Regions from separate parts of the Paenibacillus sp. PvR098 genome, predicted to be linked through region 1. Evidence: a T-box and tRNA genes for the amino acid it is inferred to sense, from the RefSeq annotation. Region 1 holds a T-box; the other regions hold tRNA genes.
What was found. A T-box is a leader RNA that pairs with one kind of tRNA and senses whether it is charged. The one in region 1 lies ahead of tyrS (tyrosine--tRNA ligase), so its partner is inferred to be a tRNA-Tyr.
Positions count from the first base shown of each region.

Region 2: it has a tRNA-Tyr gene. The T-box ahead of tyrS (tyrosine--tRNA ligase) is inferred to sense a tRNA for this amino acid. The anticodon was not compared.
Region 3: it has a tRNA-Tyr gene. The T-box ahead of tyrS (tyrosine--tRNA ligase) is inferred to sense a tRNA for this amino acid. The anticodon was not compared.

Region 1 covers NZ_JAFIBU010000001.1:389,794-399,721, reverse strand. The annotation lists gene JOE45_RS01960 (SDR family oxidoreductase) at 1-135, opposite strand, end outside; gene cax (calcium/proton exchanger) at 224-1,276, shown strand; gene JOE45_RS01950 (Fpa/YlaN family protein) at 1,317-1,604, opposite strand; gene JOE45_RS01945 (HPr family phosphocarrier protein) at 1,822-2,070, opposite strand; gene JOE45_RS01940 (aminopeptidase) at 2,155-3,273, opposite strand; gene rpsD (30S ribosomal protein S4) at 3,671-4,270, shown strand; gene tyrS (tyrosine--tRNA ligase) at 4,330-5,586, opposite strand; T-box leader at 5,636-5,934, opposite strand; gene JOE45_RS01925 (transglycosylase domain-containing protein) at 6,123-9,254, shown strand; gene acsA (acetate--CoA ligase) at 9,320-9,928, opposite strand, start outside.
Region 2 covers NZ_JAFIBU010000001.1:2,469,813-2,479,740, reverse strand. The annotation lists rRNA gene JOE45_RS12340 (23S ribosomal RNA) at 1-1,036, shown strand, start outside; rRNA gene rrf (5S ribosomal RNA) at 1,097-1,213, shown strand; tRNA gene JOE45_RS12330 (tRNA-Ile) at 1,260-1,336, shown strand; tRNA gene JOE45_RS12325 (tRNA-Asp) at 1,391-1,467, shown strand; tRNA gene JOE45_RS12320 (tRNA-Thr) at 1,473-1,548, shown strand; tRNA gene JOE45_RS12315 (tRNA-Tyr) at 1,553-1,635, shown strand; tRNA gene JOE45_RS12310 (tRNA-Gln) at 1,709-1,780, shown strand; tRNA gene JOE45_RS12305 (tRNA-Lys) at 1,791-1,863, shown strand; tRNA gene JOE45_RS12300 (tRNA-Leu) at 1,874-1,956, shown strand; tRNA gene JOE45_RS12295 (tRNA-Pro) at 2,048-2,124, shown strand; gene htpG (molecular chaperone HtpG) at 2,630-4,510, shown strand; gene JOE45_RS12285 (DUF262 domain-containing protein) at 4,661-6,379, shown strand; gene JOE45_RS12280 (hypothetical protein) at 6,634-7,116, shown strand; gene JOE45_RS12275 (hypothetical protein) at 7,225-8,013, shown strand; gene JOE45_RS12270 (ADP-ribosylglycohydrolase family protein) at 8,010-8,942, shown strand; gene JOE45_RS12265 (hypothetical protein) at 9,059-9,895, shown strand.
Region 3 covers NZ_JAFIBU010000001.1:3,433,166-3,443,093, reverse strand. The annotation lists gene JOE45_RS17085 (PucR family transcriptional regulator) at 1-593, opposite strand, end outside; gene JOE45_RS17080 (nickel-dependent lactate racemase family protein) at 758-2,065, shown strand; gene JOE45_RS17075 (hypothetical protein) at 2,087-2,479, shown strand; gene JOE45_RS17070 (gluconate 2-dehydrogenase subunit 3 family protein) at 2,488-3,084, shown strand; gene JOE45_RS17065 (GMC family oxidoreductase) at 3,081-4,649, shown strand; tRNA gene JOE45_RS17060 (tRNA-Lys) at 4,947-5,022, opposite strand; tRNA gene JOE45_RS17055 (tRNA-Tyr) at 5,034-5,119, opposite strand; tRNA gene JOE45_RS17050 (tRNA-Phe) at 5,134-5,209, opposite strand; tRNA gene JOE45_RS17045 (tRNA-Asp) at 5,258-5,334, opposite strand; tRNA gene JOE45_RS17040 (tRNA-Thr) at 5,348-5,423, opposite strand; tRNA gene JOE45_RS17035 (tRNA-Val) at 5,430-5,505, opposite strand; tRNA gene JOE45_RS17030 (tRNA-Met) at 5,569-5,645, opposite strand; tRNA gene JOE45_RS17025 (tRNA-Ser) at 5,657-5,744, opposite strand; rRNA gene JOE45_RS17020 (23S ribosomal RNA) at 5,815-8,736, opposite strand; tRNA gene JOE45_RS17015 (tRNA-Ala) at 8,916-8,991, opposite strand; rRNA gene JOE45_RS17010 (16S ribosomal RNA) at 9,094-9,928, opposite strand, start outside.

The DNA.
Region 1 (9,928 bases):
ACACACCGCCTGCTCATCCCGGCTGCATAGAAGCAAGCTTGCGCCTTCTGCCGCCAACTGCTCCGCCACGGCCCGTCCCAGCCCTTTGCTGGAAGCGGTAACAACGGCGTTTTTTCCTTTCAATCGCAAATCCATTCGAATACTCTCCTTCTTGTCTGTGATGGGATATTCAAGAATAGGTTTTGATCCATTCAGGTATACTTTACCACATGAGGTGAAAATGATGAAACGCCACATCTTTACGATTTGTCTGATTTTGAGCTTTGTGCTCAGCGCGGTGGCACATTATATAGGTGATCCTGCCTTCAACCCCACGCTGCAATTTTTCATTTCGGCTGTGGCCATTATATTTGTCGCCGGTTTTCTCGGCAAAGCTACTGAAAGCGTGGCCCAATACGCAGGAGAACGGTTTGGCGGATTTCTAAACGCTACCTTCGGCAACGCCGCAGAGCTGATTATCGCCATATTCCTGGTGAAGGACGGAATGTTCAATATCGTCAAGGCGAGCATCACCGGCTCGATCATCGGGAATATGCTGCTCGTGCTTGGATTCAGCGCACTGCTCGGCGGGTTGAAATACAAGGAACAGCAGTTTAATGTGAAGCTCGCCGGTCACAACGCGTCGCTGATGCTGCTCGCGGTCATTGCTTTATTTATTCCGGCCGTATTCGCGCGAAGCCTGACGACAGAAGAGACGGAAACCTTTAGTATCATCGTTTCTGTTATCCTGATCATCGCCTATTTGTTGTGGCTGCTTTTCTCCATGATTACGCACAAAAATGAACTGTCGGACAAAGTTCTTGAGCATGGAGAGGCCGCTTGGTCCAAGAGGACTTCCATTCTGTTTCTAATGCTGGCCACGACGATGGTCGCTTTTGAGAGCGAATGGCTGGTCTCCACACTGGAGCCTTTCAGCCATCAATTTGGCTTGTCCGAGCTATTCGTCGGTGCCTTCCTGATTGCCATCGTCGGTAATGCGGCCGAGCACAGCGCAGCGATTATTATGGCCCGGAAGAATAAAATGGGCGCCGCCGTGGAAATCGCGATCGGAAGCAGCCTCCAAATCTCCCTATTCGTGGCTCCAGTGCTTGTCCTGCTCTCACTTGTGTTCGGTAATCCCATGAACATTGTGTTTACTTCCTATGAGCTTGTGGCGATCGGGGTGGCTGCGTTCATTGCCAAGTCCATCTCAAGGGATGGCAGCACCACTTGGTATGAAGGCGTCCTGCTGCTCGTCGTTTACCTGATCCTTGGCATTGCTTTTTTCCTGGTATAAACACCGCATATACAAACAAAGAGTAACCTTCGAGAGAAGGTTACTCTTTGTTTTGGCTCAACGCTTCATAAAGCTCGGCCAAATTGCGTTCAAGCTTCACCAGGATAAGCTTACCGGCCGCTTCACCTATCAGCTCGGCACGAATAGCAAAGTCGATCTCCCTTGACAGCCCGTAAATTTGCGTATCTAACACCTCTTCATATAGAGGACATTTGCGCGTAGTTAAGTTTTCCATTTGCACTTCAATCAGCTTCTCAATCTTGTCCGCATCCTCCTGAAGCAGATTCAGCGCTTTCTGCGACAAGCTGAGCATCACATCCGACGACATGAAGCTTCCCCCCTGTATTACGCCATGAAGCGAAACTCGGCCCACGATTCCCAAATTCGTTTCGCCCTCCCGGTTCTCCCGAAATGACGTGAATGAAAACATTCACGCTCCAATAATTTAATTTTAGTCGAAAATGCCGGAATACACAAGTCATCGACTAAGAAAAGGCACTTCCGCCGTGCGAAAATGCCTCTCCTTGAATTCGTATCGTTTTTCGTTATTCCTGAATGCTCTTGATCGTCAGCCCATGCTTCTCAAACACTTCAGCCATGGCTTTCTTCGCTTCATCCGCATCCGGACCGTGGACGTGGAGGTCGTATTTGCCGGATGTGAGCAGTGTAGTGAATAAGCCAAGAATGCTCTTCACGTCAATATACTTATTGTCATACTGTAAGACAATCGAAGATCTGAATTTATTTGCCGTTTGGGAAATCTCCACGATTGCCGCGTTGTTTGCGTTAGGCATAACTATCCCTCCAAGAAATATTGCATTGTTTTAGCTTATGATACATGGGAAGAGAATAACATGCAACAACATTTTCACACTCGATTATTTTAATTTATCGGGGTTTAAGCCCAGCAGTTCCGGGACTACAAAACGTCCGTCCTTGCGGATCAAACGCTCGTCAAAGTAGACTTCCCCTCCCCCATATTCAGGCCGTTGAATGAGTACCAGATCCCAGTGAACAGAGGAACGGTTCCCGTTATCCGCCTGCTCGTACGCTTGCCCGGGCGTGAAATGAAGACTCCCGTCGATCTTCTCGTCAAACAAAGTATCCTTCATGGGATGTAAAATATAAGGGTTAAATCCCAAACTGAATTCCCCGATGTATCGGGCACCTTCGTCCGTATCCAGCACTTCCAAAAGACGCTTCGTATCATTCGCCGATGCTTCCACGATTTTTCCGTGCTCGAACCGGAATGTAATATTTTCGAACGTTACGCCTGAATAGACGGAAGGGGTATTGTAGGCAATAACGCCATTCACCGAGTCGCGTACCGGAGCTGTATACAACTCGCCATCCGGGATGTTCCGGCGCCCGCAGCATTTGACCGATCCAATGCCATGAATCGAGAAAGAAATATCCGTAGCGCCCGGACCTACAATACGAACCAGGTCAGTTCGGTTCATCAGCTCCTGCAGCGGATCCATAGCAGCAGCCATTCGGGAGTAATCCAAATTGCAAACGTCAAAATAAAAATCTTCAAACGCATCTGTGCTCATGCTGGCCAATTGGGCCATCGAAGCGTTCGGATAACGCAGCACCACCCAACGCGTCCGCTTTACACGCTGCTCCAAATGAACTTTTTTACGATAGATCTGATTGTACAGCTTCATTTTCCTGTCAGGTACATCGGAAAGCTCGTTAACATTCTCTCCCGAACGAATGGCTACATAGCAGTTCATATCCTTCATTCGCTGCAGGTCCATATGGGCCCAGTGCTCCATTTGCTCTTCCGTAGCTGAACGCAGCACAGCCGCGCGAACGCTGTTATCTACCAGCTCAACATACGGATAGCCACCTCTGGCATGCACTTCCTCCACCAAGCATTTGACGATCTCCCGCTCGGAACCGATCATTTCGATCAGCACCCTCTCCCCCGCCTGGACATCCAAGGAATAGCTTACGATACTTCTGGCTAACTGCTGCAGTCGCGGATCGCGCATGAACCTCTCTCCTTTTCAACGGGTCTCTTTCTCCCCCGTTTATCATCCACTGCCGACAAGTGATGACCTTTCCAATTTGGCCATGCTCCAACCTTCTTCTAAAAGCTTTCCCCATTGTACCAAAAAAAGAAAGGATTCTCGAACCGGATTGTGACTTGACACAACCCTGTATTATCTTATAAAATTAGAAGTCGAGAATAAGTATGTTTCTTCGGGTTTTACCCCAGCATGCTTATCGTGGAAGTTTGTGTCACCCTCTGTTAGATTTTGTTGCCGACGGGACCGCGGCTGGGTATTTCCCTTCGGATGCCACCATGGCATGGAAACAAAGTCGGGCACACGCTTCACCCGTTATTAAACCTAACCTAATTTTAATTACAAAGGAGCACTCTAATCCATGTCACGTTACACTGGTCCTAAATTTAAGTTAAGCCGCCGCCTCGGCATCTCCTTGAGCGGTACCGGCAAAGAATTGAAACGCCCTTTCCCTCCAGGACAACACGGTCCGGGACAACGCAAGAAGCTGTCCGGCTACGGTGTACAATTGCAAGAGAAACAAAAGCTGCGTCACATGTACGGTTTGAACGAGAAGCAATTCCGCAACCTGTTTGACAAAGCAACGAAGATGCAAGGGATCTCCGGTGAAAACTTCATGATCCTGCTTGAGAGCCGTTTGGACAACCTCGTATACCGCCTTGGCCTGTCCAACTCCCGTGCGGGTGCCCGTCAGCTCGTTTCACACGGTCACGTTATTGTAAACGGCAAGAAAGTAGACATCGCTTCTTACCTCGTGACTCCTGGCGACGTCATCGGTCTTCGTGAAAGAAGCCGTAACCTGTCTGCTGTTAAAGAAGCTTTGGCTAACCGCAACTACCTGCCGGCTTACCTTGAGTACAACGAAGGCGCAGTAGAAGGTAAATTTGTTCGCCTGCCTGAGCGTTCCGAGCTTGCTCAAGAAATCGATGAGAAGCAAATCGTCGAATTCTACAGCCGTTAATCTTGAGAATAAAACAAAAACCTTGGTTCTTTTTTACAAAGAACCAAGGTTTTTTTGTTCTATCCGAGCTTGATTCTGGCGAATTTACGCTTCCCGACCTGTACGATTTCTCCGCCCTCAGGCGTCAGCTCCTCATTCGGATCCTCGATTTTGTGTTCATTCACCTTCACGCCGCCCTGCTGTACACTCCGTCTAGCTTCGCTGTTTGAGCCCTGCAGTCCGAGCGTAACAAGCAGCTTGGAGATGCGGATCTTTCCGTCCTCGAGCGCATCCGCTGGGAGGAGCACCTCTTCGATATCGTCCGGTAATGCCCGCTGCTGAAATACGGTGACAAAATGCTGTTGTGCATCATTAGCCGTCTGCTCTCCATGATACATCCGGACAAGCGTATGAGCCAGGCGCATCTTGGCATCGCGCGGATGTACAGTTCCCTGTGTTATGCCATCACGCAGCTTCAGCAGCTCATCATTCGAAATATCTGTAGCCAACTCATAATATTTGAGCATTAGCTCGTCCGGGACAGACATCGCTTTCCCGTAAATTTCGTTCGGCTCTTCATCGATTCCGATATAATTGCCGAGACTCTTACTCATTTTCTGTACACCGTCAAGTCCTTCAAGAAGCGGGTTCATAATGGCAACTTGCGTTGGAACGCCATATTCCTTCTGCAGCGTTCGGCCCATCAGCAAATTGAATTTCTGGTCGGTTCCGCCGAGCTCGATATCGCTTTTTAACGCAACCGAGTCATACCCTTGCATGAGCGGATAAAAGAACTCATGGATGTGAATCGGCAGACCTCCAGCATACCGTTTGGAGAAATCGTCCCGCTCAAGCATCCGCGCCACAGTCACCTTGGCAGAAAGCTGAACGACATCAGCAAAATGAAGCGGTCCAAGCCATTCCGAGTTATAGAACAGCTGTGTTTTTTGCGGATCGAGAATTTTATAAATTTGCTTTTGGTATGTTAATGCGTTCCGCTTTACGTCTTCTTCCGTCAGCTGCTTCCGCGTCTCCGACTTTCCAGTGGGATCCCCGATGCGGCCTGTAAAATCACCGATAATAAGCTGGACCTGATGTCCGAGCTCTTGAAATTGGCGAAGCTTATGCAGTACCACCGTATGCCCCACGTGAATATCCGGAGCCGAGGGATCCAGACCGAGCTTAACCTTAAGCGGTTTGCCTGTTACTACGGAATCGATCACCTTCTGCTTCAATTCGTCCTCCGGCACGATCTCTACAACGCCGCGCCGGATCGTTTCCAGCTGGCGATTCACCTCTTGCTGCTGTTCCGAAGTCAATTGTTCCCATTTTACCATTAGCTTTATTCCTCCCAGATTGTGAAAATACAAAAAAACCTACTCATCCTCAAGGGACGAGTAGGTTTAGCTCGCGGTACCACCCTAATTAAAGCCTAACAGACGAAACCATGTATTACGCAAATCCGCAGCACCAGGTATACTGTCTATCATAGCTTTCACTTCAAGGGATAACGGGCGCGGCCCGATCAGAAGCTACCAGCCTTCCGCCGTATAACGGCGAGCAAGCGTTCCCTTCCACTGCTCCGGACGGTAATTCAGCTTAAGGTCAAGTACCGGTTCACACCTTCCACCGGCTCTCTGAAATCTTGGGTCCTTATCCTACTGGATGTCCTTCAACGCATTTGACTGTGATGTAATTAAACCTAGTTATACCACACGGCCGCAAACGGTGTCAAACCCCTCAATACATAACCTTGAATAAGCCAAATGTCATGGAACAGTCACTCTTAAAGAGGCCTTACTTCGATGCCCAACTTGACTCGTTATGCTATACTATTTAAGTAATGTTTTCCAATCGGGAGGAAACCGCAGTTATGGAGAAAGAAAAACAACCTGAAAACTATAAAGAAATTCTATTATCTATTGGAAAATACACGCTGCTCTCATTCAAATGGATCTTCATTGTTGGAATCATCGCCGGATTTCTCGGCGGAGGTGCAGCTTTCGGTTACGTATCGGCCTTAGTCAAGGACGATCCCGTGCGCGCCAAGGAATCCATGCTGGCCCAGATGCAAGACGATGCGTTGACCGGGTTCGTCTATTTCCGCGATGATACGGTTGTTGGTCAAATCCGTACCGAGGAAGACCGCAGAATGGCCAACTTGAACGAAATCCCGCAGCTTGTGATTGATGCCGTTTTCGCCATTGAAGATAACCACTTTTATGAACACAATGGAATTGACATGAAAGGAACGATGCGTGCGGTCGCCCAAAAGCTTCTGAATGAAGACATCCAAACCGGGGGCAGTACCATTACCCAACAGCTGGCAAGACGTGTCTACCTTTCTCTGGAGAAAGCCGATAGCCGGAAGGCGAAGGAAATTTTGCTTGCGATGCGGATGGAACGCGTGATGTCTAAGGACGAAATTCTTCTTGCTTATTTGAACAAAATCCCGTACGGCAATGGCTCATCCGGTTACAATTTATATGGAATTAAGGCCGCTGCCAAAGGGATTTTCAATATTGAAGACTTGAATCAGCTGAATGTTGCCCAAGCTGCTTATTTGGCCGGTCTCCCCCAACAGCCGAGCAATTATTCCACCTTCAACAGCAGCGGAGTATTTGACAGTGCCGCCTTCAAACGTGCGGTACAGCGCCAGCAGCTGGTGCTTCGTCGGATGCTGGAGGAAGGAAAGATCAACGAGCAGCAGTACCAGGAAGCGCTGCAATTTGATCTGAAGGGATCGCTCGCCGAGCGGGTGAAGAAAGCTTACTCCACCTACCCTTATTTAATGATGGAAGTAGAGAAGGAAGCCGCCAAAGCACTGCTGAAAGCGGAGCATCCGGATTTGAACCCGCGGGAAAGTCCTGAAGAATATAACGAAGAACTCAAAAATATCCAAGTGCAGCTTAGCCGCGGCGGATATCATATTTATACGACGATCGACAAAGAGATTTACGACTCGATGCGCACCATCGCACAGGATCCGAAAAACTTCTCGCCTGATGATAAGGTCAAGGGAATGGAACAAATCGGAGCTGTCATGATGGAAAGTAAGACAGGTGCGATTCTTGGGATGATGGAAGGACGTGACTTCTTTCAAGAGCAGCTAAATCACGCCACCCAAGCGTACCGTCAGCCGGGGTCTACCATGAAACCGATCGCCGCATTTTTGCCCGCCATGGAAAAAGGCCTTCAACCCGCATCGGTCATCGATGACTCTCCGGTCATCCTAAGGGATGGAACACGCGGCTATCACATCCCGGAAAACTGGGACAACAAATATCGTGGGCTGATTACCGCCAGAAGAGCTTTAGACCAATCGTACAACATTCCGGCGATCAAACTGTTTCTTGATGTCGTCGGTATTAAGGAAGCTTGGGAATTTGCCGGCAAGATGGGCATTAAATCGATCACGGAGGCCGATTATGTTGCCCAAACCGGTGTCATCGGCGGCTTAAGGTACGGTGTAACGGTAAAGGAATTAACTAACGCGTATGCGACGATCGGCAATAATGGTGTCTATAACGAAACCTATATGATCAGAAAAATTACGGACTCGAACGGTAAAGCCGTCTTCGAACACGAGCTTAACCCGACCACCGCCTTTTCCGAGCAGACAGCCTATTTAATGACGGATATGATGCGCACCGTTATTACTTCAGGTACGGCTACCGACCTGATGAAGAAATTCAAGCATTATCGCCAAATCCCGATCGTCGGCAAAACAGGTTCCACTCAGGATGACGCAGATGCCTGGTTTATGGGATACACGCCTGATATTACTTTGGGTGTGTGGGCCGGTTACGAGCTGCCGATCCATAAGCTCAGCAAACAGACCGGCGGGACAAACCGAGCCAAAAATATTTGGGCCACAACCATGGATATCGCAATCGACAAGCGTCCTGAGCTGTTCCCTACCAAAGAGTTCAAGCGTCCCGACAATATTGTGCAAATGACAGTATCCAGCTTATCAGGTAAACTTCCTAGCGAAGCGACGACGAAAGCCGGTAAACAAGTAACAGACTTGTTTAACAAGAAATTCCTGCCAACCGAAGAAGACAATGTTCTGGTCAGGCTGCCCATTATTTCTTACAAGGGAATTAATTATATCGCTCAAGCGGAAACCCCGGCTGATTTCGTTCAGGAGAGATTGGTCATACGGCGAGAAAAACCGCTTAACGAGCTGTTTACAGAGCTTGAGAGCGTCATTAGCAAGCTCCCGGCGAACCGCAAAAGAAGCCTAAGCTTCTATCGTCCGGCCGACTATGTTACGGACGCGCCGTCGAAAAACGATCCTCGGAAAGATGACGGGAACCCTCCTGCCGTACCGACGACCGTTGTATCTACCCGTTCGGGAGATACCAACGTCATCACGTTCCAAGCCAGCGGCAGTGCGGATACCGTAGGCTATCGTCTCTATCGTTCGGCTAACGGTAATACGTTCCAACGGGCAAATGGAAAAGTCATTATCGCAGGAGAAGAAACGAAGTTTACAGACACGGTATCTGGAGGAGGCATATACGGGTATTACGTCACTGCGGTAGACGTAGCGGGTAAGGAATCCGCGCCGAGCCAAGCGGCTTATACAGACGGGTCGCTAGGTCAGCTGCTCACACCTCCGAACGAGGAAGATCAATCGCTGACCATTCCCAGAGCAGGTCAAGGCGTATCAGGGCTCCCGAATGATTCGGGAGCAGGTTCGGATCCCGCGAACACAGAACACCCCAAACAGGCCCCCTCCACTCCAACGGGTTTGAGTGTAAAGTCCAGCGGCGGCGGAATCGAGATGAAATGGAAAGCGAACCCCGGTAAAGATCAAGTGAAACAATATACCGTTTATTACAGCGACAAGGAAGACGGAAGCTATTCGAAGATCGGAAGCGTAACCGGAGCTACGGAATTCCGCTATTACGCGGTTTCGTATGATGGATATTATCGGATTTCAGCGTCGAACAATGCAGGGGAATCCAAACAATCCGCACCAGTAAGATACAAAAAATAATGGTTTGATCAACAACGAATAAACCCGGTCACAGTTGACCGGGTTTATTCGTTGTTGCATGGTTATTAATCTTCAATCGTAGAGAGGTCGCCTGTCGGCAAATTCAGCTCCCATGCTTTAAGCACGCGGCGCATGATCTTCCCGCTGCGCGTCTTCGGCAGCTTATCCTTGAACTCAATTTCTCGCGGAGCGGCGTGAGCGGACAGCCCAACTTTGACAAACTGTGAAATATCGGCTTTCAATTCGTCAGAAGGAGTATATCCCTCCCGCAGCGCAATGAACGCTTTAATGATTTCACCACGCATTGGATCCGGTTTGCCAATAACGCCAGCTTCGGCTACGGCCGGATGCTCGATCAGCTTGCTTTCCACCTCAAACGGACCTACTCGCTCCCCGGCTGTGTTGATGACATCGTCAATTCGGCCTTGGAACCAGAAGTAACCGTCTTCATCCATATAGGCGGAATCGCCGGAAATATACCATCCGGGAATGCGGTAATACTCCTCGTATTTGGCCGGGTTTTTCCAAATTTTACGCATCATTGACGGCCAAGGCGTCTTCACGGCCAAATTACCCATACGGTAAGGAGGCAGTACGTTGCCCGCATCATCAATAATCGCCGCTTCGACTCCTGGGACTGGTTTGCCCATCGAACCAGGACGGATCGTCATGCA
Region 2 (9,928 bases), 2.1 Mb from region 1:
GAGCGGTTAGGAGCAATCCGAAGCTGTGAACCGAAGCCCCAGTAAACGGCGGCCGTAACTATAACGGTCCTAAGGTAGCGAAATTCCTTGTCAGGTAAATTCTGACCCGCACGAATGGCGTAACGACTTGGGCGCTGTCTCGACGAGAGATCCGGTGAAATTTTAATACCTGTGAAGATGCAGGTTACCCGCGACAAGACGGAAAGACCCCATGGAGCTTTACTGCAGCTTGATATTGGACTTTGGTACGATCTGTACAGGATAGGTGGGAGCCTGAGAAGCATGAGCGCCAGCTTGTGTGGAGGCGACGTTGGGATACCACCCTGATCGTATCGGAGTTCTAACCTGGTACCGTGATCCGGTATGGGGACAGTGTCAGGTGGGCAGTTTGACTGGGGCGGTCGCCTCCTAAAGAGTAACGGAGGCGCCCTAAGGTTCCCTCAGAATGGTTGGAAATCATTCGAAGAGTGCAAAGGCATAAGGGAGCTTGACTGCGAGACAAACAGGTCGAGCAGGGACGAAAGTCGGGCTTAGTGATCCGGTGGTACCGCATGGAAGGGCCATCGCTCAACGGATAAAAGCTACCCTGGGGATAACAGGCTTATCTCCCCCAAGAGTCCACATCGACGGGGAGGTTTGGCACCTCGATGTCGGCTCATCGCATCCTGGGGCTGAAGTAGGTCCCAAGGGTTGGGCTGTTCGCCCATTAAAGCGGTACGCGAGCTGGGTTCAGAACGTCGTGAGACAGTTCGGTCCCTATCTGTCGTGGGCGTAGGAAATTTGAGAGGAGCTGTCCTTAGTACGAGAGGACCGGGATGGACGTACCGCTGGTGTACCAGTTGTCTCGCCAGAGGCACGGCTGGATAGCTAAGTACGGAAGGGATAAGCGCTGAAAGCATCTAAGCGTGAAGCCCCCCTCAAGATGAGATTTCCCAATTAGTAAGACCCCTTGTAGACGACGAGGTTGATAGGTTCGGGGTGGAAGCGCGGCAACGTGTGGAGCTGACGAATACTAATCGGTCGAGGGCTTATCCAAATACATGAACTTCAGCATGCTTTGTTTCGATCCAGTTTTCAGGGCGCAAACCTGAATATGTTTGGTGATGATGGCGGAAGGGAACCACGCGTACCCATACCGAACACGAACGTTAAGCCTTCCAGCGCCAATGGTACTTGGACCGCAGGGTCCTGGGAGAGTAGGACGTCGCCAAGCAGAAAACTCCCACTTTTGTGGGAGTTTTTGTTTTTATAAGCAATTAGGGCCTTTAGCTCAGCTGGTTAGAGCGCACCCCTGATAAGGGTGAGGTCGGTGGTTCGAGTCCACTAGGGCCCACCAAATACGATGATGGGGTAATCACTACATTACTATTCCCCACAATCAAACAAACACGGAGCCGTGGTGTAGAGGCCTAACATGCCTGCCTGTCACGCAGGAGACCGCGGGTTCGAATCCCGTCGGCTCCGCCATATGTGCCGTTGTAGCTCAATTGGTAGAGCAACTGACTTGTAATCAGTAGGTTGGGGGTTCAAGTCCTCTCGACGGCACCATTCTGGAGGCTTAGCGAAGTGGCCAAACGCAGCAGACTGTAAATCTGTTCTCTGACGAGTTCGGTGGTTCGAATCCATCAGCCTCCATTAGGGTATATTAAAAGGTAGAACATTGTAAAACCCTTGTATGGATTTAAGTACTCGATAACTCTTTGATTATTGGGGATTAGCCAAGCGGTAAGGCAACGGACTTTGACTCCGTCATGCCTAGGTTCGAATCCTAGATCCCCAGTTCATAGCTAGAGCCATTAGCTCAGTTGGTAGAGCACCTGACTTTTAATCAGGGTGTCGTAGGTTCGAGTCCTACATGGCTCACTTTCAATACGCGCGTATGGCGGAATTGGCAGACGCACCAGACTTAGGATCTGGCGGGAGACCGTGGGGGTTCAAGTCCCTCTACGCGCACCAATATTGCGGAAATAGAACGAGTGGAGCTTCGCCTTGCCAAGGTGAGGGTCGCTGGTTCGAATTTTGCTTTTATCCTTACGCTAAATGTTAACGGGACGTAGCTCAGCTTGGTAGAGCACCTGGTTTGGGACCAGGGGGTCGCATGTTCAAATCGTGTCGTCCCGACCATTATTGTAAATATAGTCAAGGCTAGGAGAAGTTGATTCACCAACCAATATAAAACTACATACCATCTACTGATTTAAGCCGCGGATAACCGCGGCTTTTCTATTGTGTAAACTAAATCAGTGTATGTGCAATCCGTATCACGGCAATGATGTAGATAATTAGTAAACCTTTATTAAAACAAATAATGTCCTGACAAATCGGAATAAGTCTTATTTCCTTATTTTTATCAAGACATTATTGTGAAAAAATATAGTTGTGCTATGGTGCAGTCGTATTAATAGATGCAAACGTTGTCACAAAATAGAATGATGGCTAAGATTTGATCCAGAAACCCATTCTATACATCTTCCATTTTCTTGTTTGGTGTCTTGCCCAAGTCGATTTTGCCTTGGAACTTTCAGTAACATATTGACATCAAAAAATGGCATATGTAATATAAAAGTAAGGGTTAGCACTCAGTTGTCTGGAGTGCTAACCGTAGACCGGATTGAGAGGGGACCTATTCATGGCAAAAAAACAGTTTAAAGCAGAATCCAAAAGATTATTAGAGATGATGATTAACTCCATTTATACGCAGAGAGAAATCTTTTTGAGAGAGCTCGTTTCGAATGCCAGTGATGCCATCGACAAAATTTATTATAAAGCGTTAGCTGATGATCAATTGGTGTTTAACAAAGAAGATTATTACCTCAAAGTAACGGCTGATAAGGAAAGCAGAACATTGACCATCTCCGATACGGGGATTGGGATGACAAAAGAGGATCTTGAGAATAACCTGGGGGTTATCGCCAAGAGCGGTTCGTTAGCGTTTAAGAAAGAAAATGAATCGAAGGATGGGCACAATATCATTGGTCAATTCGGGGTTGGCTTCTATTCCGCTTTTATGGTGGCCGATGTAGTTACGGTCATCAGCAAGGCTTTGGGCAGCGATGAAGCTTACAAATGGGAATCCAAGGGAGCAGACGGCTACACCATTGTGCCATGCGAGAAAGAGTCGGCAGGTACGGAAATTATTTTGAAGATTAAAGAGAACACCGAGGATGATCAATATGATGAGTTTCTTGAAGAGTACCGTTTAAGATCGATTATCAAAAAATATTCCGATTTCATTAGATACCCGATCAAGATGGATGTGAAAGGACAAAGACCTAAAGAAGGCAGCGAGAATGAATTCGAGGAATACCAAGAAGAACAAATCATCAACAGTATGGTACCGATTTGGCGGAAAAATAAGAACGAGCTTACGACAGAAGACTATGAGAATTTTTATTCTGAAAAACGTTATGGTTTTGATAAGCCTTTAAAGCATATCCATATTAGCGCCGATGGTGCCGTGGTCTATAATGCCATTCTATTTATCCCGGAGAATACGCCGTTTGACTATTACACGAAGGAGTATGAGAAGGGGTTAGAGCTTTATTCCAATGGTGTGCTGATCATGGATAAGTGCTCCGATTTGCTTCCCGACTATTTCAGCTTTGTCAAAGGAATGGTAGATTCCGAGGATTTGTCTTTGAACATCTCTAGAGAGATGCTTCAGCACGATCGACAATTAAGTCTCATCGCCAAAAACATAAAGAACAAAATCAAAGGCCAACTGCAAAGCTTGTTAAAGGATGAAAGAGAGAAGTATGAGAAGTTCTATACATCCTTTGGCAGACAGTTAAAATTCGGGGTATATAGTGATTACGGCACCCATAAAGAAGTGCTGCAGGATCTGCTGATGTTCTACTCCTCCAAGGAGAAGAAGCTGGTCACCTTGGATGAATACGTCTCGAGAATGCCTGAAGATCAGAAGTACATTTATTATGCTTCGGGAGAATCGATTGAAAGAATAGAGAAGCTCCCCCAAACCGAGATGGTAGCTGACAAGGGGTATGAGATCTTATACTTTACCGATGATATCGATGAGTTCGCCATCAAAATGCTCATGACCTATAAAGAGAAAGAATTTAAATCCGTATCGAGCGGCGACTTAGGGATTGAATCGGATGCTAGTGAGAATTCTTCGGATGCAGAAGAGAACGATAACAAAGACCTCTTTGAATACATGAACAGCATACTGACAGACAAAGTGAAAAATGTCAGAGCATCCAAGAGACTGAAAACCCATCCTGTCTGCCTGTCTGCAGAGGGCGATTTAACGATAGAAATGGAAAAGATTTTGAAAGCCATGCCTAGCGGACAAGATGTGAAAGCGGAGAAGATCTTGGAAATTAACATCCATCATGAGGTATTTCAATCCTTAAAGGATGCTTATGCAAAGGATAAAGAGAAATTAAATTTGTATACAAACCTATTGTACAATCAAGCACTATTGATAGAAGGATTGCCTATCCATGATCCGGTGGAATTCACCAATGATATTTGCAAAATCATGGTTTAATACGGTGAATTCATGAGTAACGAAAGTAACCCGACCCAGGTGCAAACCTGGGCGGGTTATTTGTCGTTCTGTGAATGGTCATCAGGAATGGTACGCCTCTTATTTGGTATTGATTTCTACCGAATGATGTAAGAAAATGGGTTAGTGTGTTTGTCTTACTTATACAACGATCAAGATGTATTTCAAAAGTGGTTCAGGATACCAGAGTATCAGCGTCCATATGTTTGGGGAAGCGATCAATTGATAGAACTCCTCGATGATGTGTATCAGGCGAGAAATTCCAATCCCGATTCTCAATACTTCCTGGGTTCCATGGTATTAAAGAAGACCGATAATAATGATGGAAAATCAAATTATGAAGAGTATGACTTACTGGATGGTCAGCAAAGGCTGACGACTTTGTTTTTAATTACCTCTGTGATTCGTGATTTAACGCCGGTCACCAATTCCTCAAGGATTGAAACCTGCCGCAAAACGATATACCAAATGGCCAATCCGGATGATAATATTCCTGAAAGGCTTCGGATTGTTTTTGATATACGGGACAAGGTAAAGGATTTTGTTAATTCATATATCAAAGAAGAAGGCGGAACCGCAAGGGTCCAAGAGCTTCAGCAATTTGCCGGTCGTAAAGATGAAGATATCTCTATAAAAAATATGGCTAACGCCATACTGACGATTAGAGATTATTTCAGCAATGGCCATTCGATTGACGAGTTCTTCCCTTATTTAAGATCCAATGTCTTGATGATCTATGTTGCCGCGGAAGAATTGGAAGATGCTTTTCACTTGTTTACCGTGATGAATAATCGAGGGATCAAGCTAAGAAACAGTGATATTTTAAAGGCAGAAAACCTTGCAAAAGTAAAAGACGCGGCTGAGCGGACGAATTATGCGAAGAAGTGGGAAAGCATAGAAGAGTATTTTGGAGAAGATTTTGATAATTTCCTGTCTCATTTAAGAACGGTTCTGGTGAAGCAAAAAGCCGGATATAATCTGCTCAAGGAATTCGAAGAAAACATCTATGCTCCAAGAGAGTTTGATCGAATAAACAAAACGTATCACAGCAAGCCCGCTCTGCTCGAAAAAGGAAAGAACACCTTTGAATTTATTGATACCTATTATAAACATTACAACTATCTATTTGATCAGGATCATTATACTTTGTTCAATAGCTTTGAATTGAATAACTATTTGACTCTCATGAAAGAGGGACTCGAAGCGGATTATTGGGTGGCCGCACTTTTACACTTTTATAATAAATTCAAAACCAATCAGCTTCTTGAATTTGTGAAAGCACTGGATAATAAGTTCTCCTGCGATTGGATCGTTGGGCTGTCACCTACGCTCAGAATTGAGAATGTAAACTCGATTATCAAAAAAATAGATGATGCTCAAACCCCGCAGGATGTAATATCATCCTCAGAAATGAGTGTGAATACAGCAGATCTAAAAAGGATACTTACAGGCGGAATATATGGGCGCAGGTATGCCAGATACTTGCTGTTGAAATTAGATTTGCTTTATCTCGGTCATACTACGAAATTTTCACCGCCGCAAATGATCAGCATTGAGCACATATTGCCGCAAAATCCGGATCTTTCAAGCCAGTGGGTGAAAAACTTTACCCCGGATCAGCGGTCAGAATGGACAGATAAACTTGGTAATCTTGTGTTAATCTCCCGGAGGAAAAATACGGCACAGAGTAATCTTGATTTTGATAAAAAGAAGGAAAAATATTTCAAAAAGAATATTGAATTATTCAGTAATTCCATTCGAATCTACAAGCAATATAACAGTTGGCTGCCTGCAGATTTGAAGAAGAATCATGATGAGGTCATCGATAAAATACTTAGGTCGTACGCCTAATCTATATGTTGGGTACGACTCTGCTTTGCTCTGTCCCTTAAATACGGTTAAGCTTCCGGAAGGACGTAACACTTAGGTTACGTCCTTTTTGCTATGGTATAGATAACAAATGAAATTGGAAGGGGTAATGTGGATTGGAAGGCTCCAACGGATGGAGTGAAACTGTATAAACACATATAGCCCGGAAGAGAAGGAGAGGTGGGACAAAGAGGTGAATTGGATAAAGAATGGATATTTAGAAAGGAAGTATTGGAATGAGTGCCCTGTATGAGCTGTCATGTGAATGCGGTTGGAACCGAAGCTATTGGTTAGGCGGGAGTTCGTTTATCAGAGATGCCTATTCAGATATTGAAAAGGAAATGGAAGCTGAACAGCATCCCAAAATCAAGCAGATGTGGGGTGAAGTACTAGAAGGCTCTTTGCTTCAATTAGAGAAGCAGAGGGCCGATCGGAATCAGCCCTATATGCCCTCGTTTCTAGCGAAGAGGAGGGGGCGTGAAATTCAGGTTTCAAGCAAGCCGTATGTTTATTCCGGATGGGAGCTTGGCATTTGCCGGCCATGCGCCGCGGTGGACCGTTATCTGCAAGTTGTAACGGCACAAACGGCGACGCAGGAAAAAATCCATACTTCCTTATGCCGGATTTGTGCAAATGAGGTTTCCATTATGTCATTAGAAGAAGTAGAGTGTCCGGTATGCTCGCGTATGATGAACTACCACAGTCGAGCGAACGAATAGACCAAATACGGATGAAGTACCTTTTAAAATGGGGAAGTTGCTCCTTTTTTTCTCGTTGATGCATTTCCGGTTGTATGATAATTTGAAATTCGTGGAAGGAGAAATCTTGTGCAAATCATCGTTGATCCCGAAAGTCTTGATGGTCATCCCGAGAACGGTTCGTTGGTCCAATTTCAGGGCAATTGGTACCGTGTAGTATCAACGGAGTATAGGGATGAGCGGGGCCCCGGCGTCCTATTGTACCGAACCGCAGCCGAGGGCAGCCGCATCAACCCCGACCGGCAAGTCCTGGTTGTGAAAGAAGATATTACGAGGGACGAATGTTATTTGGGTGAAATCATCTCGTACACTGAACAGCTCTGGATTGTGGATGACCTCGCATACCAGACTCTGTTCGGAAGCTTTATTCGGCTGTTTGCGATAGACGAAGAAAAGGACGAGTGGGAGGATAGCTGGATTCGGATGGAGGGAGTATCACCTTCGCCGCAGCATCGTTATCAAATCCTGCACTTGGTAACCTTCGAACAGAACAAGGATCTGCAGAGCAAAATAGGGTTTGTTATTCAGGACGAACAAACCGGAACATTATGCTGCTGTTCTTATAAGGAAGCCTGGAGGGTGGTTTTCGAGCAGGGTGCTAGTAATGCCAAGGCATCGAGCAGCACCTTCGGCAAGATGACCACGTATTTGATAGATTCCATTGATGGCTTGCCTCCGTTCGACAGTCATTACTGGCGGACGCCGCTGGAGGAAGCAGAGCATCGATGGCGGAAGCAGTTCTCTCCTGATTTTCAGCGCGCCATCGACGCTGCTGTGAGAATGAGAAGAAGACGGCAAACCGCTCAGCCGAAGGAAGGATCGAACGATGGATTAGATGGAGGAGGAGCTGTTGTATGAATACTAGGCTTGCGCTAAGTTCGGATCGATACCAGGGATGTTTATTCGGTTTGGCCGCAGGAGATGCGTTAGGAACAACGGTCGAATTTTGTTCCCCCGGTTCGTTTGCACCGGTGCATGATATGGTGGGCGGAGGTGTGTTTGACCTGCTGCCTGGCCAGTGGACGGATGACACATCCATGGCGCTATGTTTGGCGGAGAGTTTGCTTTCCACCAGCGGATTCGATCCCGTAGATCAGATGACGCGGTATAGGCAATGGATGCGAGAGGGCTATATGAGCAGCACGGGAGAATGTTTTGATGTCGGCAATGCCACTAGTGAGGCAATTTCGCGGTTCGAGCAATCCGGAGAGGGCTACTGCGGCTTGGAAAGTCCGCACTTGGCCGGCAACGGTTCCATCATGAGGTTGGCCCCTGTACCGATGTTTTTTGCCGAGCAGCCGGCTTTAGCCGTTCGCTATGCGGCGCTAAGCTCCAAAACCACACATGCGACGTGGGAATGTGTGGACGCATGCAAATTTCTGGCAGCGTTGATCCTGGCAGCACTGCACGGATGGTCCAAAGATGAAATGTTGGAACCCGGGGCGTTCAGGGAATGGCTGGGGGAGGAGCCTCTAACGCCGCGGGTAGAAGAGATTCGAGACGGTTCTTACCGCAGAAGCGAGCCGCCGGTGATACAGGGAACCGGGTACGTGATCAAGTCCCTGGAGGCGGCCTTGTGGGCGTTCGCTAAGTCAACTTCTTATGAAGAGGGGGCGCTTCTCGCCGTAAATCTGGGCGACGACGCCGATACAACGGGGGCCGTATACGGTCAGCTCGCGGGAGCTTATTATGGATTAGAAGGAATTCCTGCCCGATGGGTAGAGATGTTGGCTAAACGAAATGTGATTCGGAATCTGGCAGAGGGCTTATATCAGAATAGGCGATGAAGCAAATAAATAAGAGGATCGGAAAATTCTTAGGGTGTTGAGGCGCATGGTCAATTGCTGCCACAAATACGCTTACTAAATTCGGTACCGGTGTGAGATAAAAGGAGAGAGAACCCTTGTACTTAACGGAAGAGCATATTCATTCTTTGTTGTCTTTTATTGGTTATGGCGATGTATCCAAGGCTCAAATCATCTTCTTGGGTAATGAAGGTGGTCTTGGAGACCGAAGTGTGGAAGATAATATTGCAAGCATATGCTTTACATATAAAGAAAACGTTAATCATTGTGTCCATGGGGATTGGACAAAGGGTTATTGGAAACAGGATCAATGGAAACCGGGGAGAGAAGTGCGCGTGCCTCGAAGTCCGTTCCTACGATTATGTTCCAGAATGATTTTAGCCTTGGAACATCCGGATCAGCCCATTCATTCATGGTTTCAACAAGCTGATCATAACGTAATTCAAGACGTTAAACGTTTCCTTATGGAGGGTGGCTTGTTTACTGATCGGCCCGGCATTCAAACGGCCCTCTTGGATTGGCGTCCTCTTCCGCGGAAACGTGAAGCCGATCCTTTGCCCTACGACAATATCAACCAAAAAAGTTATATTGACGCCTTTAATTTTTTCGATAGACCTAATAACAATCCCTACATAGAATGGAGAACCAAAAGATTAAGCTTGTTCCAGGACTTGATGAAAAGTTATCCCGTGCCGTTAATCTTAGGTATTGGAAATATACCGGCTAAGAAGAGAATGGTCGACGGTATTTGGGGCGAACAGATATATGAGGAAATCACTCTGCAGCCCAGTGGTAAAAAAATAGCTATCAGCAAAAATATAATAGGTGATAACACAAGGGTTATCCTGACTCCCTTTTTCGGCTATGAACATATGGGGTATTCCGGTGTCAAGGACCTTGCACAGTATATAAGCGATCACATTGAATTAAGATAAACCAATTGAAAAGCAAACATCTATAAAGAATGA
Region 3 (9,928 bases), 3.0 Mb from region 1:
TCTTCATGAGGATCGCGTTCCCCTTTGTCATCTATGGATAGTATTTTTTCCGGGGCCAGCATGAGCCATTCTTTGTCCGTCAAGGGAACCAAAGTAATTTCCGCATCAAAAAACGATTCCAGCAGCTTTTTCAGCTCATGATACTGCACGCGGCGGGACGTCGTATAATCGCCGTACAGCAGCAGCGGAATTTTGGTAGAATACAGCGACAACTGCGATATGAGCGTATCCGGCATCTCGGCTTGGACAAATCCGAGCTCCTGCTGCTCTCGAAACCATTCGCGCACAAGCCCCGCCTTGCGCTCCAATTCGCTTACGGAAGCCGGGCTCTTTTTGTCCTGCGCCTTCCGCGTGTCCATCATCAGCTCCATAAGCCGGCGTTCTACCGGAGTAACCGCTTCCTCCTGCACGGAGAGCAGCCGGGCATCCGGCCCTTCCTTCTGTACGAGAAAAAACACTTCCCCAGCCTTGGTCAAGCTGCCCGATCCGTTCTCCCGCGCATCGCGCCGCCAGTCTTCCCATGACCATTTGACTGCTTTTACCGGGACATTCAACGTTTTCTCGAGCTGTTCCCTTAACAGTTCCCAATCCATCTCCTGGCTCCCAACCCTTATTATCTAATATATGAAGATGTTCTCGCTTTTCTTGTCTATATTGTAGCACAACTGCCCTGCCGCCTAAACCAAAAGGAAGCGGTAGCCTCGCTTAATACCTCATCAAATCAGGATAAATTATTGGAATGTGGCAATAATTTAAAGTGTTTACAACAAGCTTCATCTTAGAGCATTCCGAGGGGGACAAGATCATTTATAGCTTACATTACGGCAGGGGGACAGTCTCTTTCGAAATCCCCTCAACCTATTCTTTTGAAACGATTACTTATGTGCAGGAGCGTTCCGACATGGATGACCGCTCCTTACACCGGATTCGGGAAGCAATGGCAGCACCGATCGGTTCACCCAGGCTCCGGGAGTTGGCTGCCGGACATAGTCAGGCGGTCATTCTGGTCAGTGACGGTACAAGGCTCTGCCCAACCCCTCTTCTGCTGGAACCGCTGCTTGAGGAGCTCGGGGCTGCCGGAATTCAAGACGACGGGATCGATATCATCGTAGCGCTTGGGGTACACCGAAAGCATACTGACGAGGAACTGCGAGGGCTCGTCGGGGAGACCGTGTATCAGCGTATACGGGTGCATAATCATTCCGCAGCGCCTGAGGATTGCGTACGTGTCGGAATGACCTCTCTCGGCACGCCGGTGGAGATCAACAGGCGGGTCGTGGAGGCGCCGCTGCGCATCGCTACGGGCAACATCGAGCCGCATGCCTTGGTCGGCATCTCCGGGGGAGTAAAGGCCCTGATTCCCGGCGTCGCCTCCCAACCCTGTATTGAGAGCAATCACAGTTTATCGCTGCAGCACCGCGCTGCTGCAGGAGATCCGGATAATCCGATCCATCGTGATCTGGAGGAGGCGCATACCTTCGCCCCGATTCATTTTCTTCTGAACGTGATCGTCGATATGGACAAACATGTGCTGGATGCGGTAGCAGGGCAATTGACGATGGCCCATCGGGCCGGAGTATCCCTCGCGGCGTCCCGTTTTGTGATTCCCGTACGCAAGCAATACGATCTCTCTATTGTTGCTCCCGGCGGGGACCCGAAGGACCGGCAGCTCTATCAAGCATTAAAAGCGCTGCGCAACGCCGCAGCATTCACCAAACCGGGAGGTTCCATCGTGATGGCAGCGGAGCTTTCCGAGGGGCTCGGCAACGGCGTGTTCCAGTACTGGGTGGAAACGATGACGGACCGGCAGCGGATGACGGCCAAACTGAAGGAGCACTTTGTGCTCGGCGCCCACAAAGTACTCCACGTGGACGAGGTTCTCAGCCGTTATCCCGTTTATTTGCATTCCTCCCTTCCACGTCATATGACGGAGCTTCTGGGCTTCCGACCGGCAGACAATCTAGAAGCGACGCTGAAAGAGCTGTTGAAGGAACCCGGGCTTGAATTGGCTATCATGCCTTTTGGTTCCTTAACCTATCCCGGACAGACCGATGCCCATTCCTAATATTACATGGAGGAGATCCCTATGAATTGGACCGGCTGGTCCTTGGAGCGCGTTGTATTTTTATTTGTTGGCATTGCTTTTTTGGCCGTTTGGGTACAGGTCACTCTCTCGCATTACCGCCAGAACTTCCACCACAAATCAATGTGGTCGCCTGTCATCTCATCGCCAATCTACAGCTTGGCAGCCATTTGGATCGCGGTCTCCCGGCCGGATTGGCTGCTTTCTTTGTTCGTCTTCCTGATGTGGCTCGGCGTGATGACCGGAGCGGTCGGATTCTACTATCACTTCCACGGCGTAGGCGTGCGTGTCGGCGGCTATAGTATGCGGAATTTCCTGGTTGGCCCGCCCATCATGATGCCTATCATGTATATGGCGATCAGCGTGCTCGGCCTGATCGCTTACTATTGGAGGTGAGATTGCCTATGAAACGTTTAACCCGCTATCCCTCTTACAATGTGATGAACGAGCAGCATGAATGGGATGAGCATACACGAAAAATTCTAAACTCCCGGCTGCAAACCTCCGGGAACCATAGCTTCCTTACGGTCGTGGAAGCAGAAATGCTGCGATCGTGGTGCTCTCTGTTAGTGGATGACCATCGTCCGGAGATCATCCAGTTCGTGCTCGACCACATCGATCAGTCGCTTTCATCGGGAGAGGAAAGCCAGCGCAAGCCCGGAATTCCGCCTGCTCAAGTGCTGGTTCGCAAGGGACTTGAAGCGTTGGAAAAGGCATGCCAATCCATACATACGGAGCTTTTCTTTCATCTGGAGGAGGAGCAGCAAAAACAGCTCATGGAAGAGGTCAGTCAAGGCGAGGCCGTTCCTCTCGAGGTATGGAGGCACGTCCCCCAGCAGGTTTTCTTCCAGAAGCTTCTGACCATGAGCATAGAGGCGTATTATTCCCATCCGGAAGTATGGTCGGAGATCGGATTCGGCGGACCGGCTTATCCGCGCGGTTACGCGCGTATGGAGCAGCTCGATCCTTGGGAAGCGAAGGAGGAGCAGAGAAAAGCATGAAGCGTAAATACGAGGGCGAGACGGTGGACGTCGTCATTGTGGGTGCCGGTGCGGCGGGAGGCGTTCTGGCCAAGGAACTCAGCGAAGCCGGGATGCGGGTCGTGGTGCTGGAAGCGGGCCCATGGCGCGACCCGCAGCACGACTTTGCTAGCGATGAGCTGGCCATGCAGCAGCTCGGCTGGCAGGACACGCGCATCGTAGACGGCGCCGACCCACTCCAGATGGGACATAACAATTGCGGCAAGGGCGTAGGAGGAGGCACCGTGCATTTTACCGGCGTGTTCTTGCGTTTTCACGAGACCGATTTCAATGCCAAATCGCTTGACGGCGTAGGAGAGGATTGGCCAATCGGATATGCAGACCTTGCCCCCTACTACGATAAAGTCGAGAAAGAAATCGCCGTATCGGGTCCGAAGCATTATCCTTGGGGATCATTTCACGGCCCCTATCCATACCCGGAGCGGGATCCGATCAGTCTGAACGCCCAATTGTTCGCCAAGGGCTGCGAAAAGCTCGGTATCCGCTGGGTCGTCAGCCCGCTCGCCATTCTGTCCGCTCCCTTCGAGGACCGGCCGCCCTGCATCAACCGCGGCTTCTGCACGCAGGGCTGCATGCCGAACGCCAAATTCAGCACGTTGATCGTGCATATCCCTAAAGCGATTCAAGCCGGCGCGGAAGTTCTTCCCGACTGTATGGTCACGCAAGTGAATATGGGGAAGGACGGCAGGGCGACGGGGGTCACCTTCGTTCATAACGGCACGGCGTACGAGCAGCGGGCTAAACTGGTCATTATATCCGCCTATGCGGTGGAGACGCCAAGGCTTCTGCTGAATTCGGCGAATGCCCAGTTTCCCAACGGGCTTGCAAACCGCAGCGGCTGGGTGGGCAAGGCGTTCATGACGCACAGCAGCAACGATGTCTACGCGCGGTTCGATCACGATGTACGGCTGTATAAAGGAACCCCGGTGCTCGCGACTACGCAGGATTTCTATCACCTATCGGGGGAGGTAGCTCGGGGCTATACGCTTCATGCCCATGGCGTCAGGCCGCTCAGCTTCGCCAAAGGAATCTCCAAATCCGATGGAAACCGCCCGGTCTGGGGGTCTAAGCTGCACGAGGCGATGCTCGATTACAACGCCTACGCTCGCATCACCATGGTCGGCGAGGTGCTTCCCAGCCCCGACAATACCGTCACACTGTGCGATGAGAAAGATTTGAACGGCATGCCGCGGGCCAAGGTTACTTTCAGCTACGGAGATAACGATAAGCTGCTCATCGATCACGCCGTAAGTACAATGAAGGGCATCCTACAGGCAGCCGGGGGCAAGCCGGAGTTCGTCGTGCCCGATACAGCCCATCTCATGGGAGGCTGCCGCATGGGATCGGACCCTGATAGCTCTGTCGTTAATTCCTACGGCCAGACTCACGACATTCCGAATCTGTTCGTCTGCGACGCCAGCATATTCGTGACCTCGGGGGCTGGCAATCCGACGAATACCGTCATGGCGTTGGCCTCCCGTACTGCGGACTATATTAAAAAAAGAGCATCCCGGATGGAATTATAGGCCCGTGACAAGACACAAGACCGCCACGGCACCTGGCCGAAGCGGTCTTGTTTAAATCAAGCTCCAAATCACGTATCCGCCTTGCCGCTTCCTCCGGTACTGCCCGGGGCTCCTGTCCTCCTGTTTTCGGAACAAGCGAAAAGTTTTGGGCTTATCGGGCAAAACTCTCGCCGCTTCGTGCATTTGAAGCGCTTCGAGCAGCCGACTATTTAACCTCAAGAGAGGATAATATCATGGCCCTGTGGCCGTTAAAAAACAAAAAAGAGACCCTGACAGGTCTCTTAACTATTCACCTAATGGTGAGCCATGTAGGACTCGAACCTACGACACCCTGATTAAAAGTCAGGTGCTCTACCAACTGAGCTAATGGCTCTTAAAATAAACTGGTGGAGGCTGATGGATTCGAACCACCGAACTCGGACGAGAACAGATTTACAGTCTGCTGCGTTTGGCCACTTCGCTAAGCCTCCGTATAATAAAGCAATGGTGGCTCGGGACGGAATCGAACCGCCGACACGAGGATTTTCAGTCCTCTGCTCTACCGACTGAGCTACCGAGCCTTATGTACTATAGCTTGTCTTATATTGATTATACCGTTTTTAAAATAATGGCGGAGCCGACGGGATTCGAACCCGCGGTCTCCTGCGTGACAGGCAGGCATGTTAGGCCTCTACACCACGGCTCCGCATTATTAAAACTGGTGCCGCCGAGAGGACTTGAACCCCCAACCTACTGATTACAAGTCAGTTGCTCTACCAGTTGAGCTACAGCGGCAAATTATGGTGGAGGCTGACGGGATCGAACCGCCGACCCTCTGCTTGTAAGGCAGATGCTCTCCCAGCTGAGCTAAGCCTCCATACATTCTTGTACAACATGTCGAATCATAACATAAAAATTGCATGAAAATCAATTAAAAATTTGGTAGCGGCAGAGGGGATCGAACCCCCGACCTTACGGGTATGAACCGTACGCTCTAGCCAGCTGAGCTACGCCGCCATATTATCAAACGGAGAGAGAGGGATTCGAACCCTCGCACCACTTACGCAGTCTAACCCCTTAGCAGAGGGTCCCCTTGAGCCACTTGGGTATCTCTCCAAGATTATACAAATCCAAAGCTTGCGCCCTGAAAACTGGATCGAAACAAAGCATGCTGAAGTTCATGTATTTGGATAAGCCCTCGACCGATTAGTATTCGTCAGCTCCACACGTTGCCGCGCTTCCACCCCGAACCTATCAACCTCGTCGTCTACAAGGGGTCTTACTAATTGGGAAATCTCATCTTGAGGGGGGCTTCACGCTTAGATGCTTTCAGCGCTTATCCCTTCCGTACTTAGCTATCCAGCCGTGCCTCTGGCGAGACAACTGGTACACCAGCGGTACGTCCATCCCGGTCCTCTCGTACTAAGGACAGCTCCTCTCAAATTTCCTACGCCCACGACAGATAGGGACCGAACTGTCTCACGACGTTCTGAACCCAGCTCGCGTACCGCTTTAATGGGCGAACAGCCCAACCCTTGGGACCTACTTCAGCCCCAGGATGCGATGAGCCGACATCGAGGTGCCAAACCTCCCCGTCGATGTGGACTCTTGGGGGAGATAAGCCTGTTATCCCCAGGGTAGCTTTTATCCGTTGAGCGATGGCCCTTCCATGCGGTACCACCGGATCACTAAGCCCGACTTTCGTCCCTGCTCGACCTGTTTGTCTCGCAGTCAAGCTCCCTTATGCCTTTGCACTCTTCGAATGATTTCCAACCATTCTGAGGGAACCTTAGGGCGCCTCCGTTACTCTTTAGGAGGCGACCGCCCCAGTCAAACTGCCCACCTGACACTGTCCCCATACCGGATCACGGTACCAGGTTAGAACTCCGATACGATCAGGGTGGTATCCCAACGTCGCCTCCACACAAGCTGGCGCTCATGCTTCTCAGGCTCCCACCTATCCTGTACAGATCGTACCAAAGTCCAATATCAAGCTGCAGTAAAGCTCCATGGGGTCTTTCCGTCTTGTCGCGGGTAACCTGCATCTTCACAGGTATTAAAATTTCACCGGATCTCTCGTCGAGACAGCGCCCAAGTCGTTACGCCATTCGTGCGGGTCAGAATTTACCTGACAAGGAATTTCGCTACCTTAGGACCGTTATAGTTACGGCCGCCGTTTACTGGGGCTTCGGTTCACAGCTTCGGATTGCTCCTAACCGCTCCCCTTAACCTTCCAGCACCGGGCAGGCGTCAGCCCGTATACTTCGCCTTGCGGCTTCGCACAGACCTGTGTTTTTGCTAAACAGTCGCTTGGGCCTTTTCACTGCGGCCCCCTCGGGCTATTCACCCTACCGAGGCACCCCTTCTCCCGAAGTTACGGGGTCATTTTGCCGAGTTCCTTAACGAGAGTTCTTCCGCGCGCCTTAGCATGCTCTGCTCGCCTACCTGTGTCGGTTTGCGGTACGGGCACCTTCTCCCTGGCTAGAGGCTTTTCTTGGCAGCCTGAACTCATGACCTTCGGTACTGTAATTTTCCCTCCCCATCACAGCTTAGCCTTAATGATGTGCGGATTTGCCTACACATCAGCCTTACTGCTTGGACGAGCATCCATCAGCTCGCGTCACTATCCTTCTGCGTCACCCCATTGCTCATAACGGTTCACGGTGGTACAGGAATTTCAACCTGTTGTCCTTCGACTACGCCTTTCGGCCTCGCCTTAGGTCCCGACTAACCCTGAGTGGACGAACCTTCCTCAGGAACCCTTAGGCTTTCGGCGGATCAGATTCTCACTGATCTTTTCGTTACTCATACCGGCATTCTCACTTGTAACCAGTCCACCAGTCCTCACGATCTAGCTTCAACCCGATTACAACGCTCCCCTACCCCATGACGTCATAGACGTCTAGTCATAGCTTCGGTGGTGTGTTTAGCCCCGTTACATTTTCGGCGCAGAGTCACTCGACCAGTGAGCTATTACGCACTCTTTAAATGGTGGCTGCTTCTAAGCCAACATCCTGGTTGTCTGTGCAACTCCACATCCTTTCCCACTTAACACACACTTGGGGACCTTAGCTGATGATCTGGGCTGTTTCCCTCTTGACAATGGATCTTAGCACTCACTGTCTGACTCCCGGGATAACGTCTGTGGCATTCAGAGTTTGACTGGACTTGGTAACCCTTGGCGGGCCCCGCACCCAATCAGTGCTTTACCTCCACGACGCATCTCCCGAGGCTAGCCCTAAAGCTATTTCGGGGAGAACCAGCTATCTCCGAGTTCGATTGGAATTTCTCCGCTACCCCCACCTCATCCCCGAATTTTTCAACATTCGTGGGTTCGGGCCTCCAGTGCGTGTTACCGCACCTTCACCCTGGACAGGGGTAGATCACACGGTTTCGGGTCTACGTCCACGTACTCAAGCGCCCTATTCAGACTCGCTTTCGCTGCGGCTACGGCTTCTCACCTTAACCTCGCACGGGAACGTAACTCGCCGGTTCATTCTACAAAAGGCACGCCATCACCCATTAACGGGCTCTGACTTCTTGTAAGCACACGGTTTCAGGTTCTTTTTCACTCCGCTCCCGCGGTTCTTTTCACCTTTCCCTCACGGTACTGCTTCACTATCGGTCACCAGGGAGTATTTAGCCTTGGCAGATGGTCCTGCCGGATTCCCACGAGGTTTCACGTGTCTCGCGGTACTCGGGATCCGTCTAGGGTTTTCGCAGAATTTCAGCTACAGGGCTTTTACCTTCTTTGGCCGGCCTTTCCAGACCGCTTCACTTACTCTGCTCAACCCACATTGACGTCCCACAACCCCAGAAAGCAAGCTTCCTGGTTTGGGCTAATCCGCTTTCGCTCGCCGCTACTGACGGAATCACTTTTGTTTTCTTTTCCTGAGGGTACTTAGATGTTTCAGTTCCCCTCGTATGCCTCCAATGCAGCTATGTATTCACTGCATGGTACATGCGAATTACCACATGCGGGTTCCCCCATTCGGACATCCCCGGATCAAAGCCTGCTTACGGCTCCCCGAGGCATTTCGTCGTTCGCCACGTCCTTCTTCGGCTCCTGGTGCCTAGGCATCCTCCGTGTGCTCTTTATAGCTTAACCAATGCTTCGACATGAAGTCTTAGCGTAGTTATAGATCAAAGATCTAAGGATGATTCAGCATTGTTACTTTGTTTCGATATCCAGTTTTCAAGGAACAAACCTGCTGCCGATTTTGGCGGCAACGAATGATATTTTAGCATATTGATGGGGTTGTTTCAAGTATTCCATTCTCGAAAGAATGGTGGAGCCAAGCGGGATCGAACCGCTGACCTCCTGCTTGCAAGGCAGGCGCTCTCCCAGCTGAGCTATGGCCCCATACTTCAAATGAAAGCTCCATCAAAACTGACAACGAGTGAGTGTGATACAGCTTTCGCTGCAGATTTGTCCGTCGCCCTACAGACGACATGGACTCCATAGAAAGGAGGTGATCCAGCCGCACCTTCCGATACGGCTACCTTGTTACGACTTCACCCCAATCATCTACCCCACCTTCGGCGGCTGGCTCCCTTGCGGGTTACCCCACCGACTTCGGGTGTTGTAAACTCTCGTGGTGTGACGGGCGGTGTGTACAAGACCCGGGAACGTATTCACCGCGGCATGCTGATCCGCGATTACTAGCAATTCCGACTTCATGCAGGCGAGTTGCAGCCTGCAATCCGAACTGAGACCGGCTTATAAAGATTCGCTCCACCTCGCGGTTTCGCTTCTCGTTGTACCGGCCATTGTAGTACGTGTGTAGCCCAGGTCATAAGGGGCATGATGATTTGACGTCATCCCCACCTTCCTCCGGTTTGTCACCGGCAGTCAACTTAGAGTGCCCAACTGAATGCTGGCAACTAAGTTCAAGGGTTGCGCTCGTTGCGGGACTTAACCCAACATCTCACGACACGAGCTGACGACAACCATGCACCACCTGTCTCCTCTGTCCCGAAGGCCTACGATATCTCTACCGTATTCAGAGGGATGTCAAGACCTGGTAAGGTTCTTCGCGTTGCTTCGAATTAAACCACATACTCCACTGCTTGTGCGGGTCCCCGTCAATTCCTTTGAGTTTCACTCTTGCGAGCGTACTCCCCAGGCGGAGTGCTTATTGTGTTTACTTCGGCACCGAGGAATCGAATCCCCGACACCTAGCACTCATCGTTTACGGCGTGGACTACCAGGGTATCTAATCCTGTTTGCTCCCCACGCTTTCGCGCCTCAGCGTCAGTTACAGTCCAGAAAGCCGCCTTCGCCACTGGTGTTCCTCCAC